DNA from 4 places in the Desulfosporosinus sp. Sb-LF genome. Region 3 is predicted to be linked to each of the others. Evidence: riboswitches for the same ligand, from Rfam matches in the RefSeq annotation. Region 3 holds a riboswitch; each other region holds the start of a gene.

Region 1 (4,274 bases), on a different contig from region 3:
ATGGATTTTCATAATTTCAGTGCTCAGCTGCGCGCCTTTTGTTTCTTTGATATCTGGCGGCGTCTTGATTTTCGCCATGAAATATTGTTTCGACTGACGCACCGTTTCTTCTTCCGGTCTTTCCTTCAAAAGTATCTCTTTTCCGATGTAGTCATGGATATCCTTCAAAAATTTATTTTCCTCTTTGGTAACAAACGTAATGGCTTTACCCAACTTGTTGACGCGGCCTGTTCTACCGATCCGATGAACATAGCTTTCTCGGTCATATGGGATATCATAATTAATGACCAAGGTAATGTCCTCGATATCCAGACCTCTGGCCGCAACATCTGTTGCACATAGATACCTGAAAAATCCTTGCTTAAACTCATTCATGACGCTCAATCGATCCCGTTGTTCCATTCCCCCATGAAGCTTCTCACAAGAATAGTTTAGCTTTACGAGTTCAGCGTACACCTCATCGACCGTTTGTTTGGTATTGCAAAATATCATGCAGCTATCCGGGTTTTCGACAATCGTTAGATCTAGTAGAAGCTGCATTTTATCCGTTTGATCGACCTGATATCGTTCTTGAGCGATCCGATCTGTCGCTGGATGTTGTTCTTCGATTTCCATACAGATTGGGTCTTTCATGATTTTATTACATAAAACATTAATGTCTTGAGGCATTGTCGCTGACAATAAAATCGTCACCCGTTCTTGAGGCAAGCTGGAAATGATGGTTTCAATTTGCTCGATGAAACCCATATTCAGCATTTCATCGGCTTCATCGATGACGAGATAGTTTATATTGGATGTATCAATAGTCCCTCTTTCGATATGATCGATCAACCGACCTGGGGTTCCAACCACAACATGGGTTTTTTGTTTAAGTTCCTTTTCCTGAACGTGGAAAGGGTACTTCCCATAAATTGCAGCAACTTTTAACCTTTTGAATCGGCCAATATGGAACATATCTTCTTTGACCTGAGCTGCAAGTTCTCTGGTTGGTGTGAGCACTAAGGCTTGCGGTTTATTCTGTTCCCAGTCCACTAATTCGCAAATAGGAATAGCGAAGGCCGCCGTCTTTCCGCTACCAGTTTGGGACTTAACGATGATATCCTTTCGGGCCAAGACAGCCGGGATCACCTGTTCCTGGGCTTTGGTGGGACTGATGAAATTCAACAAACTAATGGCTTTTAATAACTCGCTACTTAATTGATATCCGTTAAAATTACGATCGATCATTTAGTCATCTCTTTCATTATTACGATTTCTGATGCACGCTTTTTTCAAATTCTCCTAAGCTCGATCTCCTATAGTATAAATGAATAGGCCCTGAAACATTCAATTTCCTTCATACTTAGCTGTCGCCTATTACCTATTACCCTTTATGTTGGATAAACCTATCTATTAATGCCGGGCCATACTTCCTGTACTCTCTCGATGAATGTATGGTGAGCACAAACATCTCCAGCTTAGGGATTAAAATGACCCGATCTAGACGATAATCATCCTTGATCGGGCTATCAAAAGTAGGCCCTCGCATCGCCCGGATCGGTTAGCGATCAAGGATGGTTGCGACGAAGTCCGAAGTGCGGGGCACAACTGTTCGGTTTGGCTGTTAGCTAACATGTCGATAATCTTTCTCTCGTGAAGTGTCTTGCTTTTAGCGAGAAATTCTTGTGATTAAGGGATGAGTAGGTGCAATAGTTGCCTTTTAAGATCTAACGCAACACTAGAAAGCAACAGCTCATCCGGATCACGCGGGTGTGGGAATGGGATTTTAAACTCTTGGATAATCTGAGCGGGACGTTGGCTTAGAACAACGACTCTGTCCGAAAGAAGAATAGCCTCATCAATATCGTGCGTGATCAATAAAACGGTATGCCTTGTTAAGGTCCGCCGTGCGAGACTGCAGGGGAACTGAGCATAAAAAAACACCGCAGTAATGCGGCGTCCCTATTCTCAAATCCTTCCTCCGCTGGCATTACCCAGATCAGGTTGAGGGTCGGGCAAGTTGCCCCTCTCAGCCAGAAAACTCCAGCTCCCCTGTTACCATATTAAGTCTATATTACACTAACACATTGAGTGTTTCAGTGCAATCTTTAATTTCCGCCATGATTAACACCCCTATTTCTGATGGCAAATCTAAAAGGTTTCTATTGATATGTGCTCGCCCTCCTGCTCGATCACACTCTTACACGTGTTTGCCCTTTTTCCTTTTGACAAGAACATACGTTTCATATTATAGTGTTTAATAGTTGCTAGGTAAGGGGTGTTGAACATTGATATTTATAATAAATTGACAATCTTGTCAGACTCAGCTAAATATGATGTGGCTTGCACTTCCAGCGGTGTAGACCGAAGTGGCAAGCAAGGCAGTATAGGTAGCGCAGCAAAAGCTGGGATTTGTCATAGCTTTTCGGCCGATGGGCGATGCATATCGTTACTAAAAGTACTGATGACGAATGTCTGCATCTTTGATTGCAAATACTGTGTCAATCGCATGTCAAACGATATCGTAAGAGTCGGGTTTACGCCTTCAGAACTCGCAGAACTTACAATCAACTTCTATCGGCGGAACTATATAGAGGGTTTATTCCTGAGTTCAGGGGTCATTAAAAATCCGAACAATACGATTGAGCAAATGATTAAGGCTCTTGAGATATTGCGTAACGTTTATCACTTTGGCGGTTATATTCATGTCAAGGCAATACCAGGAGCAGATAGTGAGCTCATTACCCGCTTGGGACTTTTGGCTGACCGGATGAGTATAAACATTGAGCTGCCTTCTCAGGAGAGTCTAAAGCTCTTGGCCCCAGACAAGACGAAGGAGTCCATACTACGTCCGATGGGACTGATTACTACTAAAATCCAGGAAAGCAGTACTGATCTAGTAAAATTTCGTCATGCTTCCAAATTTGTGCCAGCCGGACAGAGCACACAGCTGATTGTGGGGGCGACTCCCGACACAGACCATAAGATATTAACTCTAACCGAAGGGCTTTACAGAAAATACCATCTTAAGAGAGTCTTTTTCTCTGCCTATATACCGGTGGCTGAGCATTCACTACTACCTTCTATAGATATCAAACCACCTCTAGTGCGAGAGCATCGGCTTTATCAGGCCGACTGGCTTTTACGGTTTTACGGCTTTGAAGCTAAAGAACTGCTTGATGAACAAAATCCTAATTTCAATTTACAAGTGGATCCCAAATGCAATTGGGCACTCAACCATTTAGAGAAGTTTCCTCTTGAGATTAATAAAGCGCCCTATGAGATGCTTTTACGAGTGCCTGGAATCGGCGTGACAAGTGCGATGCGTATTCTTACAGCTAGGAGAACTGGCCCGATCGATTTTTCTGGACTTAAAAAGATGGGTATTGTCCTAAAACGCGCACAGTATTTTATTACCTGTAAGGGAAAAATCATGGAGGGTTTAAAAATAACGTCCGATGGAGCCATTAGAGCCCTTATGGCTGATCAACACAAGCTTCCGTCTCCTTATCCTGAACAGCTGTCGCTATTTAACGAGCCTTTCCTTACGAGAGAGGATGTGCAACAATGCCTGACAGGACAGATTTAGTCTACGCTTATGATGGTAGTTTTGAAGGGCTGATGTGTTGCGTTTTTGAAAGCTACGAGCAAAAGGAGAATCCCAGTATCATCCGACCCCCAGGTGTACAGCAGAGCCTTTTTGATACGGCGAAATGGATTGAAACGGACGAACATAAGGCAGACAGGGTTTTTAACTCGATTCCATCAAAGATATCCTCTAAAGCACAGGAGTTGATTAAGCTTGGTTTTTTAACATGTGCTCCGAATAAAGAATTGTTAATCTATCATTTCCTACGTTTGGGTTTTAAGTATGGGTGCAAGGTGATGACGATGCTCACGGACGATACGGTTTGTTCCCTCCAAAAAGCTGTACGCCATTTAACGTCTGAAAGTCAGAAGTTCATGGGATTTGTTCGTTTTTCCGTTTATGGCGAAGTGTTAGTGGCGGTAATTGAACCTAAAAACTTTGTGTTGCCTCTTCTATCAGTGCATTTTTGCGACCGATTCCGGAACGAAACATTTATGATTTATGATAAAACTCACAGTATGGCCTTAATTTATCGGTCACAAAAAGCGGAGCTGATCTTTGCCGACGAGTTGACGTTGCCAGAAGTTGACGGTACTGAAATTGAGTACCGTCAATTATGGAAGCAATTCTATAAAACGATTGCCATTGAAAGTAGAAATAATCCACAGTGTCGTATGGCACTGATGCCGAAACGGTATTGGGATCA
Region 2 (4,274 bases), on a different contig from region 3:
ATCGAACCTACGCATACCACTCCAGGTAGCCTATGATTATGCTAAGTTTTTGCAGTCCTATCTTCCGCTCTTTCAAGAAACCGGCGGAATACACAGTGGCGGAGTGGGCTCTCAGGGCAATGTACTCCTAACAAGCTATGATATCGGCAGACATAATGTCTTTGATAAACTTAGTGGCAAGGCCTTTCAATCAAACTTAAATCTTGAAAACCATGTAATTTTCTTCAGTGGCCGAGTCTCTTCCGAAATACTACTCAAAGTTGCCAAAATGAAGGTGCCCATTCTCATTGCCCGTGGTGCACCTACGGACATGGCCCTCTCTCAAGCTACCGCTCTAAATATCACCGTTGTGGGGTTTGCCAGAGAGCAACGCCTTAATATTTATACCTGCCCTGAGCGAATTCTTCGCTGATAATTTCGCTTTTCACGGTTTGAAGTCGAATCTCGCTTAGGTACCTAAACGAGTCCAGTTAATAAGCACATTGAGTTTAATAGTCATTTGATGTAAGTGTCCTTTTTCGTTTAAGGATAGCAGTCCATTCTTCAGGTGTATTCACGTTACAGAAGACGTCGCTCAAATTTGAAAAGGCTTCTAGTTCCGTTTCTCCCACATATTTCACTGAACAAGCTTGATAAAAATCAATAATCTTGAGGCAACCTGCCTCGAGATTATTTTTGATTGCGGGAAGGCAACGTCGATGATAAAAGGCGTGTAGTGGGTGGAGGCCGAATTGAAGCCGTGGAACAACAACATCATACTCCGGAATCCATTTTGCCAAAAAGCGGATGGGATCTACTTCTAAAAATGGCATATCACAGGCCACGAAAAAAACCTTATCATAGGTCGCCGCTTTTAAACCCTGATAAAGACCTTCTAAAGGGCCTCGGCCAAGAATCTCATCTAAAATGACCGGTACTTCATAGCCTGCATACAGTTCAGGCTTATTGCTGCTAATCAAAACTTCTGCAAATACTCCTTGTAAGACAGTTAAACTCCGCTCCACTAAAGGCTTGCCCTCCAGTTCAAGGAAGGCCTTATCTTTATTCATTCGTGAGCTTTTCCCACCGGCTAATAAAATCCCGGTAGCGTTCAACATTGGAAGTTGCTCCTTGGGTTTCTGTAGTGACTTAGTAATTTTTGAAGACCTCCTCGTATTCAGCAGACGAGAAGCGTGTCCGAATCCGTTCTTAATAATAGTTACGGGACTCTGATCGCATCGGTCACTTTTCATTTTTCATATACCTTAATGTACCACATCAAACTTTTACTGTCACATTAGTAATCTTGAATAGCTCATGATACGATCGACCTGCTCTCTCCTCCTCAGGCATTTGCGTCTCTCGTATGGAAGACACCTCAGGCAGGAAAAGTGGGAATGATCTATTTAATTTACACTTCTATCGTTTAGTTATATAATGATATTAATACTTAACTGGACAAGTATTAATGCCCACTCAACTAAATACGTCGTTTGCTAGGGGTGCCCTTCGGGGCTGAGATGAGGAAACTCGATCCCTTTGAACCTGATCTGGGTAATACCAGCGGAGGAAAGCTAATCGTTTTACTTATATTTAGGAATATAAATGAGAACTGCTTACCGCAGTTCTCATTTTTTTTATAGTTTAAGCCCTCCCTGGTACCATGGCAGTAAGACGGGAACCACAGTAAACACGTACGTGATCAAGTGAAAGGAAGGCTGTTCCATGCAAATTGTTCCACCCATTCGCCTGCTCAAGCACAGGTTGCTGTAAAGGATGGCACAGATTACATCGGAGTAGGACCTTCATTTGCCACCCATACCAAAATCGATGTGTGTGATCCAGTAGGACTGGACTATTTAGACTACGTCGTCAAGAATTTGGAGATCCCGTTCGTCGCAATTGGCGGCATCAAGGAGCACAATCTGGCCGAAGTTGTTAAGGCGGGAGCTCGGACCATTGCCTTGTCACCGAGATTGTGGGCAATCTAGACATTCCGGGTAAGATAAAGAGTTTACAACGTATTATGGAGACACAGACCTATTCGCAATATGAAGCATATAGAAAGAGTGTGATTTGATGAGTACACAGATGGAACAAGCCAAAAACGGGGTCATCACAGCGGCAATGCAAACAGTCGCCGCGAAAGAAGGGCTGACGGCTGAGGAAATTAGACTTCGAGTAGCGGCGGGCAGTATTGTCATCCCAGCTAACCACAATCACACCTCTTTAAGTCCGGAGGGTGTTGGCTTGGGACTGAAGACAAAGATTAATGTCAATTTGGGTATCTCCCCAGATTGTGCCAACCTCGACAGTGAACTGGCCAAAGTACGCATGGCTCTGGACATGAAAGCTGAAGCGATTATGGATCTCAGCAACTACGGTAAAACCGTTGAATTTCGCCACCGGCTCATCGAAATGTCCCCAGCTATGATCGGTTCGGTTCCTATGTATGATGCCCTTGGTTACTTGGACAAAAAATTGGAAGACATTACACCCCAAGAGTTCTTAGCTGTGGTAGCACAGCACGCCCGAGACGGTGTAGATTTTGTAACAATCCACGCCGGCATCAACCAAGAAACCGCCCAGCACTTCCGACAGACCTCCCGCGTCACCAACATTGTCTCCCGGGGTGGTTCCCTACTGTATGCCTGGATGGAATTAACCGGGAAGGAAAACCCTTTTTATGAGTATTTTGATGATCTTCTAGATATATGCGCAGAATACGACGTTACCTTGAGCCTAGGGGATGCTTGCCGTCCTGGTAGTATCGGGGATGCTACAGACGGAGCTCAAATTTCCGAATTGATTGTCCTTGGAGAACTAACTCAGAAGGCTTGGAAACGCAATGTTCAAGTCATGATTGAAGGACCTGGCCACGTTCCCTTGAACGAAGTTGTAGCAAATGTCCAGATAGCGAAAAAGCTATGCCACGGTGCACCCTTTTATATCTTGGGACCGTTGGTCACGGATGTTGCGCCAGGTTACGATCACATCACCAGTGCTATAGGTGGAGCTTTAGCCGCCTCCGCAGGAGCGGATTTCCTCTGCTATGTGACACCAGCTGAGCACCTTCGTCTACCTACTTTGGACGACGTGCGTGAAGGGATCGTAGCGGCCAAGATTGCAGCTCATGCCGGAGATATCGCCAAAGGAGTACCCGGCGCTGCAGCATGGGATCGAGAGATGAGCGAGGCTAGGCAGGCTTTGGATTGGACAAAAATGTTTGACCTAGCCTTGGACCGGGAAAAACCGGAGCGTTATCGTAAAGAGTCCGCCCCCGAGCACCAAGACAGCTGCACCATGTGCGGAGAAATGTGTTCGATGCGCCTCATGAACCGCATTATGGACAAATAAGTTTATTGAACTGCGATAATACAAAAAAAATGGACCTTCATTAAAGAGAAGGCCCATTTTTTTGTATTAACTAATTTTTGAAATCTTTACCCCACAGACTTTGTACTCATAAGTCTTAGTGACTTTGTCATACGCCCCATTAGTCAAGACGTTGGTGGGGGATTTCATATAGTGCAGAGTCATGAAGACCATTCCAAGGGGTACTCGTTCCGTCAGCTTTATTTTTGTTTCCAGTTCTCCCCGACGGGATGCCACCTTGACGACTTCACCGTCTTCTAGTCCGAGCCGTTTGGCATCAGAAGGATTAATCTCTGCTAACTCTTCAGGTGAGTAATCCTCTAACCCCTTCGAATTTTGCGTGAAAACATTATAATGGGAAAGTTTACGCCCCGTATTGAGTAAGAACGGATACTCCTCATCAGGTTGTTCCCCAGGTAACTGATGGTCTACTGACACAAACAGTCCTTTACCCCTGTTGAATTTTCCTTCATGTAAGAACTTGGTTCCTGGATGTTCAGCATGCGGCACCGGCCATTGCAATCCTTGCGTACCCAAACGAGCATGGGTAATCCCTGCAAATTGGGGAGTCAGCTTCGCCACTTCCTGCATAACTTCTTCCGAAGACTGATATGGGAAGGAGTAACCCATACGGTTAGCCAATTCACAAATGATGTCCCCATCAGCCTTTGCGTTTCCAATAGGCTCGATCGCTTTATTAACCATTTGCACTCGACGTTCCGTGTTCGAGAATGTACCCGTTTTTTCTGCAAAACTAGCCCCTGGCAACACTACATCCGCCAGTTTAGCGGTCTCAGACATAAAGATTTCTTGAACTACGAGGAAGTCGAGGGCCTGCAGACCTTTACGCACATGGTTGGCATCAGCATCTGTCATCACTGGATCTTCTCCCAAAACGTACAGTGCCCGTAGATTTTTGC
Region 3 (4,274 bases):
GGTCGCCAGCATTATAGACTATCTCGGATTTGACGTCGTTATTACAAATAGCCGGGATGCAGGTGGTGTGGCTGAAGCTGTGCAAAATAGTTCGGAGATTTTGTTCATGGCAGATGATGATCGTTTTGTGGCTGTAAACGTGAGAACAGGTAAGGTCTCTGATAATGGAGATGCTACAGGCAAGGGATATGTGTCTGGCCTAGAGCTCATGTGCCATGGATTAATGCGTAAAAAAGTATTGGTAATCGGGGCAGGCCCTGTAGGTACTGGCGCTGCTTTAGCGCTAATGCACTTTGGGGCAGAGGTTTCAATATATGACATAGATTTGTCGGCTAGCCAAAGGTTATCTGGGAGGTTGTTAAAACAGGGTTATTCCGTAAAGATAGAAACAGACTTAGACGGCGCTTTAGGGAGGCATAGCATTTTGGTGGATGCTTGCCCAGCTGAAGATGTTATTTTGTTGCGGCATATCACAGGAGATACAAGGATTGCAGCACCTGGTATTCCACTGGGGGTGCAGGCAACAGGCGTTGAGCAACTTCCCAAACGATTGCTCCATGATCCATTGCAGATTGGAGTGGCTACCATGATTTTTGACGTTTTGTAAACGCCTCTCCCTAATCGCAAATCGCCTTGAAATTTTTCCACTCGAATCGCGGTAATCGTAGAATAGATTGGAGTCGAAATAGATGACGATAGATTCTGGAAATAAAAAACGTTATTATCGCAAGAATGTCGATTTTTTTAAGTTCGTAGAGAAATTAAAGTTATGGCCTTCGAGAAACGGGATTCTGCATGGCATTAAAAGCATGACGATCCATGGAAACACTGCAGAGATCGTAACCCATTGTAATGAAAAGTTTCAGATCTACAATTCCAAGCATAGCCGAGCAGCACGATGCCTTCGAAATAAGTTGTTTTTTCATGCCTGCGGTACCTGCAAAATCCCGGAATGGAAGTTAAAAAAATACTCAGCGACTTTTGTCAATCAAAACTATGGTTCTCGTTTGTAGAGATGACTTTCATTGGATTATTTGAACTTGTCCGGAGGACCTCTTCCTGAATTCTGTTTTAACTGCGCTCAAGTAAGCTTCAAACTTCGCTAGAGCGCTTTTCTATTTCAAGGTCTTAAGCCTAAAATACCAGAATCCAATTTGACACTGAACTTGTACCAATATTTATTAATGTGATCGGTTTTCATTCCAAAGCCGTTCGTATTTGTTGATGAGATTGGGTACCCTCTGAACATAGTTCAGAGTTTCAGGGATCTTTGCCCAGGAATGGTTCTCTACATTTCCTGGCCCAGCATTATAAGCCGCAAGTGCTTCCGGAAGATTACCAAATTCTTTCAGTTGTATTTGCAAGTAATGGGCTCCGCCGTCAATATTTTGAGCGGGGTCATATGGATTTACATTTAATGATTTCGCGGTAGACGGCATCAGCTGCATTAAACCCAATGCCCCAACGGGACTAACTGAGTTCGGGTCTCCACCGGATTCTTGTTCAATTACGGCTGCAATTAAGGCAGGCTCAAGCGTATACTTCTTAGCGGACACTTCAATTTCCTTTTGCCAACGTAGTACCCTATCGTTGAGATTGATGGGTTGAGAATTCTCACCAACAATAATGGTCTGGCCCTGGTAGGTAATAATGGAAATACCCCAGAACTCTACAAAAGTATTTCCTGCAGCAGCTACGTCAATCTTGAGCTTTGCCCAGGGCGTCGAATTTCCTTGGGCTAGGTCCTCTGTGATCGCTGTTTTTATCCCTAGAACAGTTTTGATATCTTGGTTTACTGTGTTCGCTTTAACCTTAAACTGAGCTAGCTTTTGCCGTTTATAGATCTTGGTTTGTGTGACGTCAGTTTTTTCGCCAGGTAGCGAAGGCACCAACCAAGCCGGCGGGTTGCGATTGCTGAGGACGTCGATCAAGCCTTCCCATGTCGGCCTAGTTGTAGAACAGAAAAATAAGAGATAGATCACTAACAAACACATGCTAGTAGTTAATAATAGTCCACGTCGTTGCTTTAGAAAATTAAAGACCTTATTGTTAATTTTGGCTACGGTCATAGTTACACCTCTAAAATTTCATCCGTTTTACTATATCATAAGTCGTAAGAAATGCTGTAAACCATTTAATGGCTATCCCAAAGAACGAAAGTGGGATTGAGTAGGACGGGAATTGGAGGAATACAAGAGTAACTAGTATAGAGGGAATGAACGTATTATAATGGTAAATGACGGATGAAGACGTTGACTTTAGGCTTTTCCCATGTTAAATTTAACAAACAATATTGCAATGGGCGGGGGAGCTGGAAAGGCTGGCTGAGATTTAGACCCTATAAGGTCTAAGACCCTATTAACCTGATCTGGATAATGCCAGCGTAGGTAAGCAGTTTTACTCTTTTATGTAGATGAAGGAGCACAAACCCTATTCTGGGGGGTCTGTGCTCTTTTTTAGACTTTAAGAGAATTCAAGAATGTTTAGGAGGACGTCATGAAAAAAGTACTTACCATAGCTGGTTCAGATTGCAGTGGGGGAGCGGGAATTCAAGCTGATCTAAAGACTTTTTCTGCTCATGGAGTCTATGGAATGAGTGTTATAACCGCAGTTACCGCCCAAAACACCCAAGGAGTTTTTGCAGTACAGGATATCTCAAGAGATGTAATTGCCAAACAAATCGAGGCAATCTTTGAGGATATTGAGGTCGATGGGGTAAAAATAGGTATGGTTTCTCAAGTTCAGACCATAGAAGTAATTTCTGAACAGTTGAGGCGTTATAAGCCACAAACGATCGTTGTTGACCCAGTCATGGTATCTAAAAGCGGCTACCACTTGTTAAATCCAGAGGCGGAATCAACGCTGATAAAAGAATTACTGCCTTTAGCTATGATCGTAACTCCTAATATCCCGGAGGCTGAGGTAATGACTAAAATGTCCATTAACACTCTGAAGCAAATGGAAGAGGCTTCTAAAGCTATTTATCAGATGGGGGCCAAGAATGTTCTGCTGAAGGGGGGGCACCTAGAGGATGACTCGACTGATATCCTCTATGATGGACGGGAATTCAGTTATTTTTCCACGTCTCGAATTGCTACTAAAAATACTCACGGAACGGGCTGTACTCTTTCGTCCGCTCTTACTGCAAATCTAGCTCTGGGGTATCATCTGAACGAGGCTGTCTCACGAGCAAAGGAGTATATTACAACGGCCATTCAACATTCTTTAGCCATTGGCAAAGGCGTAGGGCCAACCCATCACTTTTATGAACTTTACAAAAAGGCGGGATTAATCGAGTGAGTTTAGAAAATAAGAATAACTTAAGCATGTTTAACTTTACAACCCTCTGGTTCGGCGCGGCGATTTCTGTAGCAGAAATTTTAGCGGGAGGGCTGCTGGCTCCACTGGGTTTTAAGATGGGCCTTTTGGCGATTATTTTGGGACACTTGGTGGGAACAACTCTTCTAGTTTTGGGAGGAATCATTGGCACGAATGAGCGGATTCCAGCTTTGGTGTCTACCAGAATTTCCTTTGGCCAGTATGGTTCGTACTTATTTTCAATTCTTAACGTTTTACAGTTGCTGGGTTGGACAGCCGTGATGATTATATCCGGGGCGCGATCGGTTAACCAGATTACGAAACTATTATGGGCATTCGATCATTTGACAGTTTGGAGCTTAATTATTGGGGCCTTTATCTTTGTTTGGGTTTGGCTCGGAAAAGATACCGGCTGGAAAAAGGCCAACCACATTGCCGTTATTTTATTGTTTCTTTTAACAATAGTCTTAAGCGTTATAATTTTCCGTAACCATGAGTTGTTTAGTAAGCAGGTTACTGGGGAAATGGCCTTCGGCTCAGCTTTAGAATTAGCAGTGGTCATGCCCTTATCTTGGTTACCCCTGATCTCCGACTATACTCGATTTGCCAAGACAAAGCGAGGGGGAGCCGGAGGCAGCTGGCTTGGTTACTTTTTCGGTAGCAGCTGGATGTACATTATCGGGTTAGGCGCTGCCATAGTAGCATCAGATCCAGACCCTTCAGCCATGTTACTAGCTGCAAATCTTGGTGTCGTAGCCTTAGGAATTATCGTCTTGGCGACCGTAACAACGACTTTTCTGGACGCATATTCCGCAGGGGTTACTTTTCTAAACATATTTCCAAACTTAAAGGAAAAAACAGTGGCCTTAGTTATGACCGCGATTGGAACAGGACTTGCGATCATCGTTAATATTGAGCAATATCAGGATTTCCTCTATGCCATTGGCTCGGTTTTT
Region 4 (4,274 bases), on a different contig from region 3:
CCTCCGCTAATTTCTTTAGGCCTTCAACCATGCTGTCGTCTGAAACGGAAAGCTGTAGGTCACTTGCTTTCCCATCTAACTTGATAAAACTGTGTTCAATGATTATAAGCGAAAGGTAGCCGCCTTCGGATTTTTCTGCATAGTAGTCTAGAATTGACTGGTTTACTTTCCCATTGGGATCTGCTTTCGCGGTAGCCATGGGTGGCATTACTAAACGGTTAATTAGAGTTAACGGGCCTGCTTGTAATGGTTTAAGTAAATGGGACATAAATTCAACCTCCCTAGTTGTATATAACCATATGTTATAGCTGGGGAATTGTTTTGGCAAGTAAATCGAATCTGATTTAATACTACAGAAAGACTAATTGGGGAGTATAGAGAGACAGGATATAGCTGTCATTATAACCAATAATCAACTAATGCATTAAAAAATTTATCTTGCTACAATAGCAATACGCCGCAAGGAAATAACATTATATATCCTTCCTGCGATGTACGAAGATTTTTATTTGGTTTTGATCCTATATAGATGACCGGGAGTTTAATAATCTTTCCTAGTAGGTCAAGCCCTTTTTAGGAAAGGGAAGACTGAACTGTAAAGTGAAGACGCCCACCTGCGAGAGCAGGGTCAGAAACCAAATAGTCCAACGGCATTGTGGGGTCAAGAAAACATAGGAGCAGGTACATTTTCGTGAGAAAGAATGTACCTGCTCCTATGTTTTCCTTTTTTGTTTGCCTATGCCTGTGGTAGGCGAGATTGAGTCGATTTTCTTGGTGACTTTTGATTAATTGAACCCCCAGAACACCGGCTAAGAGGCCAACGATGTAACTGATATCAGTTCCTCCTAAGTAATGTGGGCCATGTAACCTGTATAAAGAGTGGAGGACATAAGGGAACAGAGAGCAGGAGCAGAAAGTTTTTATAGGTATCTTCAAAAGTTCTCGCCCTTAGTTTAATAATGAGTTTATCTTTAATATCTTTTCAGTCAATTCATCAAGGGTTTCGGCTAGGATCAGAATTAGAATCTCCAAGTTTATTCTATCAGGAATGGAGATAACATCCGGGAGTATATCAGTTTCCATAAACATTCCTTCCAGATCCCGAATAAAATCACCTTCATTTTGCCTGTAGTCTAAGGCAGTAGGCATTTTGGATACCGTTAAACCCGCCTTACTAGAAGCCTGAAGAATAGCAGGGGTGTTTCTCAGATTAATAAGGCAACGTGTCTGAGGGGAATATTTGCGAAGACTTAACAATGTTTCACCCATGTTCACGGAACCTCCGAGTTCAGGTAGACCCAGTGTAACGGTGGTGTTTTTATAACGGAGAATTCTGCCTGGAATACCGGCTATTTCATCAAGTGATTTGCTCATTGGAGATGCATAGGCAATGTTTGCCCCAATTTCCGGTAGCATTCTATAGATGTTCTCTTGACAGAGTATGCTTACACATGCTTGGAGCTCTGTACATAGCTTTATTGAAGTTCCATTTGTTTCTTGAATTGAAGGGCTCTCTGGTGAGAGCAGTGGGCTAAAAAACACATCCCAGAATTTATCAATCGGAGGCGGAATGAGTTCATATTTTTCACCGTTATCCATATAGTAACAACCTTTGTCTGGGGACGTGACTTTACCCACTATAGCAGAGTCTATCCCTTGTTCGGCAAAAGCGGCCATCAATTCGGCAGTTTTTTTAGTAGAACAGGTTAAGACCAATGTTCCTTCACTGATGATTTCTAATGGATCAAGCTTAAAATAATTACACAGAGCAGCGATGTCTTCAGGAACAAATATCTTATTCTTATCAATTAGCATTCCTTTACCTGAAGCCTGGGCTACCTCCCATAAACCTCTCATAACGCCACCTTCTGTAGCGTCATGCATGGCGTGAACCCCACCAACAGTCGACGCTATGTGGGCATCCTTTACAACAGATACATCTTTCATTCTTTCCGCAGCTTTGTTGACTAGAGAAGGGGCTAAGACGGTGGACAGAAAATTTTTATGTTCATAACCAAGTAAAGCTCCTGCCTCGATCGCAGCACCTTTGGTGATTAGAACGTCATCACCTACTTGAGCCCCCTTAGGCGAGATATACTCATCAGCGAGCCCCCAAACCGTAATTCCTCCGATAGTAGGTACGACTACTGCCCCGTAATATCCTGTATGTCCACCAACGATGGAAATTCCTAATTCGCTGGCATATTTACTGATACTCTTAATCAGTTCTCCTGTATAATTGTCTTCTGTACCGGGAGGTAGAAGTAGGGAATAAGTCATAAATTGGGGTTTAATTCCCATTACCGCAACATCACTTGCTCCAATATGCACAGTGACGTATGCGAAATCATCAGCTGACATGGTCATACTAGGGAAGATGGGATCTTCGGCTATAGCCATATAACGATCGCCAATTTTGAGAATCGCCGCATCGACACCCATACTTGGCCCAATGATGACCTCGGGTTTTTGTTCTCCAGTAAAGGATAAGATATTTTTTTCAAAGAAATCATCATTTACTTTTCCGATCATTTGTTTTGCCTCCTCTTTAAAAAAATAAAACCGCAATCCTAAAATAGGTTGCGGTAAAAACATTTGTAATGATTCACATTACTGATTTTTCCATCCCTACGCCAGCATTATCCGGGTCAGGTTATAGGGTCAAAGACTTTATTGGGTCTTTATCTCAGCCGGCCTCATCCAGCTCCCCTGAAAAAACATAATTAATTTGTGGCGGTTAATCTATACACTTAATATACTTCTATATCTATGAGGATTCAATGCAAAAATTGGAATAAATTTTACTGGAAACGTTTCGAGAGGCAATACATAATGTGAAAGATTCTATAAGGGCTCAGCTTGGAAACATGAGTTACGGCTTCTAGCCTTGAGTCTATCCTTAGGTTAAGAAATTAATAACTAATTAACGAAGCCATTAGTATTCCCGTTGCTATACTTAAACAGAAAGAGAAAATACCGACCGCCACATTACCATTAGGTATTTCACGACGTACCTTAATAGTAGGGGTTAATAATTCAAAGAGCCAGTATACGATAATTAAGAAGACGGTTCCGGTCAGTGTCCAAACAGTCATATCTAGGAGGTCTACCGAGTGATAAATGGCTGATGCAAGGAGAATAGCAAGGCCCAGAATCTTACCTCCTAAATCAAATGCCACGGCTTTGGCAGCAGCGACCTTCTGCGGATTTTCCAGATCATCCCCGAAAGCCATAATCTGAAATTCTTTGTAGGGTGTTGTGTATGTAAAGAGCATCACAGCTAATAACATCAAAGGAATCGTGACCCCTAAATACTTAAGAAAGTTAATCAGATACATTTACCATCTTCCTCCTTAATAGTTTTTAGACATATAGGCAAGAAACACGAGAGATTGCCGGTGATTCGCTCCCCGATACGGGCACTTACAGCTGAAGCTTTGCCTCCGACCAAAAAAGAACCCCATAGCAGCCTTCCTTGATAAGGCCCACTCAAAGTATTACTTTCAACCACTTCCATATCAACCCTTTTCTGATAAATCATCGGTTGATCCCAATAGAAGTCATCCTTATCCTTTTCAACAAGTTGGCCGTCCGCTTCAAATAGACTAACAGCCCCACCCTCTCGGCCAAAGATGGGCTTGGTCACATATGGTTCCTTGTTTAGAAACCGGTTTTCCATATAGGTAGGAAGCATATAAGTCTCAATCCACTGATGTTCTTCAGTCGTATAAAACTCACCAGTTTCATGTAAATTCCAGATCAAGCTTTGAAGTGCCTTGGTTTGCGCTACAAATGCTGAGGGTGGATTGATAATTGCTAGTTTACCTCTAGCTACCAAATCAAGGACGTGTGCCCCCGTCGGGTATCGATCTCTCTCATCATTGTCTTCAGCGAGTTTCTCTAAGGCATGAAGACGATACCACACATCAATGGGTACGAGTTGCTCCTCGGCCAGAGCACACAACCGGTCTTCAGAAATCCTCAAGTCCTCGAGCGCTACAAACTGTGCCGACAGGCCGGAATGATTCAATAAATACTTCACGGTGTCCCGGTCCTCATCATGCCAGCCCAAGGCGCTAAAAACTATGGAGTTAGTAGCATAACCCTGTTTTTGATACGTTTCAATTATACTACCGAAAGCTTCTTGTATTTGCCCATTAACTCCTTCGTTCGGGTTTTCTACCCCGAAAAACCTGCAAGCTTTGGCGTTAACAAAGAAAGCTTCTACGACACTGGTCGGCGTATCTGCGTTAAATTCAATCATTTTAATCCCT

Evidence for each region. Region 3 has a riboswitch for thiamine pyrophosphate ahead of thiD (bifunctional hydroxymethylpyrimidine kinase/phosphomethylpyrimidine kinase). Riboswitches for the same ligand answer to the same signal wherever they lie in the genome.
Region 1: it holds a riboswitch for thiamine pyrophosphate, as region 3 does, so the genes downstream of both, E4K68_RS15445 (hypothetical protein) here and thiD (bifunctional hydroxymethylpyrimidine kinase/phosphomethylpyrimidine kinase) in region 3, are expected to answer to the same signal.
Region 2: it holds a riboswitch for thiamine pyrophosphate, as region 3 does, so the genes downstream of both, E4K68_RS06170 (thiamine phosphate synthase) here and thiD (bifunctional hydroxymethylpyrimidine kinase/phosphomethylpyrimidine kinase) in region 3, are expected to answer to the same signal.
Region 4: it holds a riboswitch for thiamine pyrophosphate, as region 3 does, so the genes downstream of both, E4K68_RS15535 (thiamine-phosphate synthase family protein) here and thiD (bifunctional hydroxymethylpyrimidine kinase/phosphomethylpyrimidine kinase) in region 3, are expected to answer to the same signal.

Annotation. Positions count from the first base shown of each region.
Region 1 covers NZ_SPQR01000010.1:69,520-73,793, reverse strand. The annotation lists gene E4K68_RS15450 (DEAD/DEAH box helicase) at 1-1,227, opposite strand, end outside; gene E4K68_RS15445 (hypothetical protein) at 1,669-1,923, opposite strand; TPP riboswitch at 1,938-2,043, opposite strand; gene E4K68_RS15440 (putative DNA modification/repair radical SAM protein) at 2,267-3,568, shown strand; gene E4K68_RS15435 (TIGR03915 family putative DNA repair protein) at 3,547-4,274, shown strand, end outside.
Region 2 covers NZ_SPQR01000003.1:324,839-329,112, forward strand. The annotation lists gene fdhD (formate dehydrogenase accessory sulfurtransferase FdhD) at 1-412, shown strand, start outside; gene E4K68_RS06165 (molybdenum cofactor guanylyltransferase) at 489-1,097, opposite strand; TPP riboswitch at 1,468-1,568, shown strand; partial or broken gene E4K68_RS06170 (thiamine phosphate synthase) at 1,716-2,059, shown strand; gene thiC (phosphomethylpyrimidine synthase ThiC) at 2,059-3,336, shown strand; gene fdhF (formate dehydrogenase subunit alpha) at 3,403-4,274, opposite strand, start outside.
Region 3 covers NZ_SPQR01000011.1:64,163-68,436, reverse strand. The annotation lists gene pylD (3-methylornithyl-N6-L-lysine dehydrogenase PylD) at 1-607, shown strand, start outside; gene pylSn (pyrrolysine--tRNA(Pyl) ligase small subunit) at 690-1,013, shown strand; gene E4K68_RS21490 (lytic transglycosylase domain-containing protein) at 1,182-2,069, opposite strand; TPP riboswitch at 2,295-2,408, shown strand; gene thiD (bifunctional hydroxymethylpyrimidine kinase/phosphomethylpyrimidine kinase) at 2,497-3,300, shown strand; gene cytX (putative hydroxymethylpyrimidine transporter CytX) at 3,297-4,274, shown strand, end outside.
Region 4 covers NZ_SPQR01000010.1:89,732-94,005, forward strand. The annotation lists gene E4K68_RS15525 (NADH:flavin oxidoreductase) at 1-268, opposite strand, end outside; RNA gene ssrS (6S RNA) at 481-664, shown strand; gene E4K68_RS15535 (thiamine-phosphate synthase family protein) at 949-2,532, opposite strand; TPP riboswitch at 2,608-2,721, opposite strand; gene E4K68_RS15540 (DUF350 domain-containing protein) at 2,913-3,338, opposite strand; gene E4K68_RS15545 (glutathionylspermidine synthase family protein) at 3,329-4,274, opposite strand, start outside.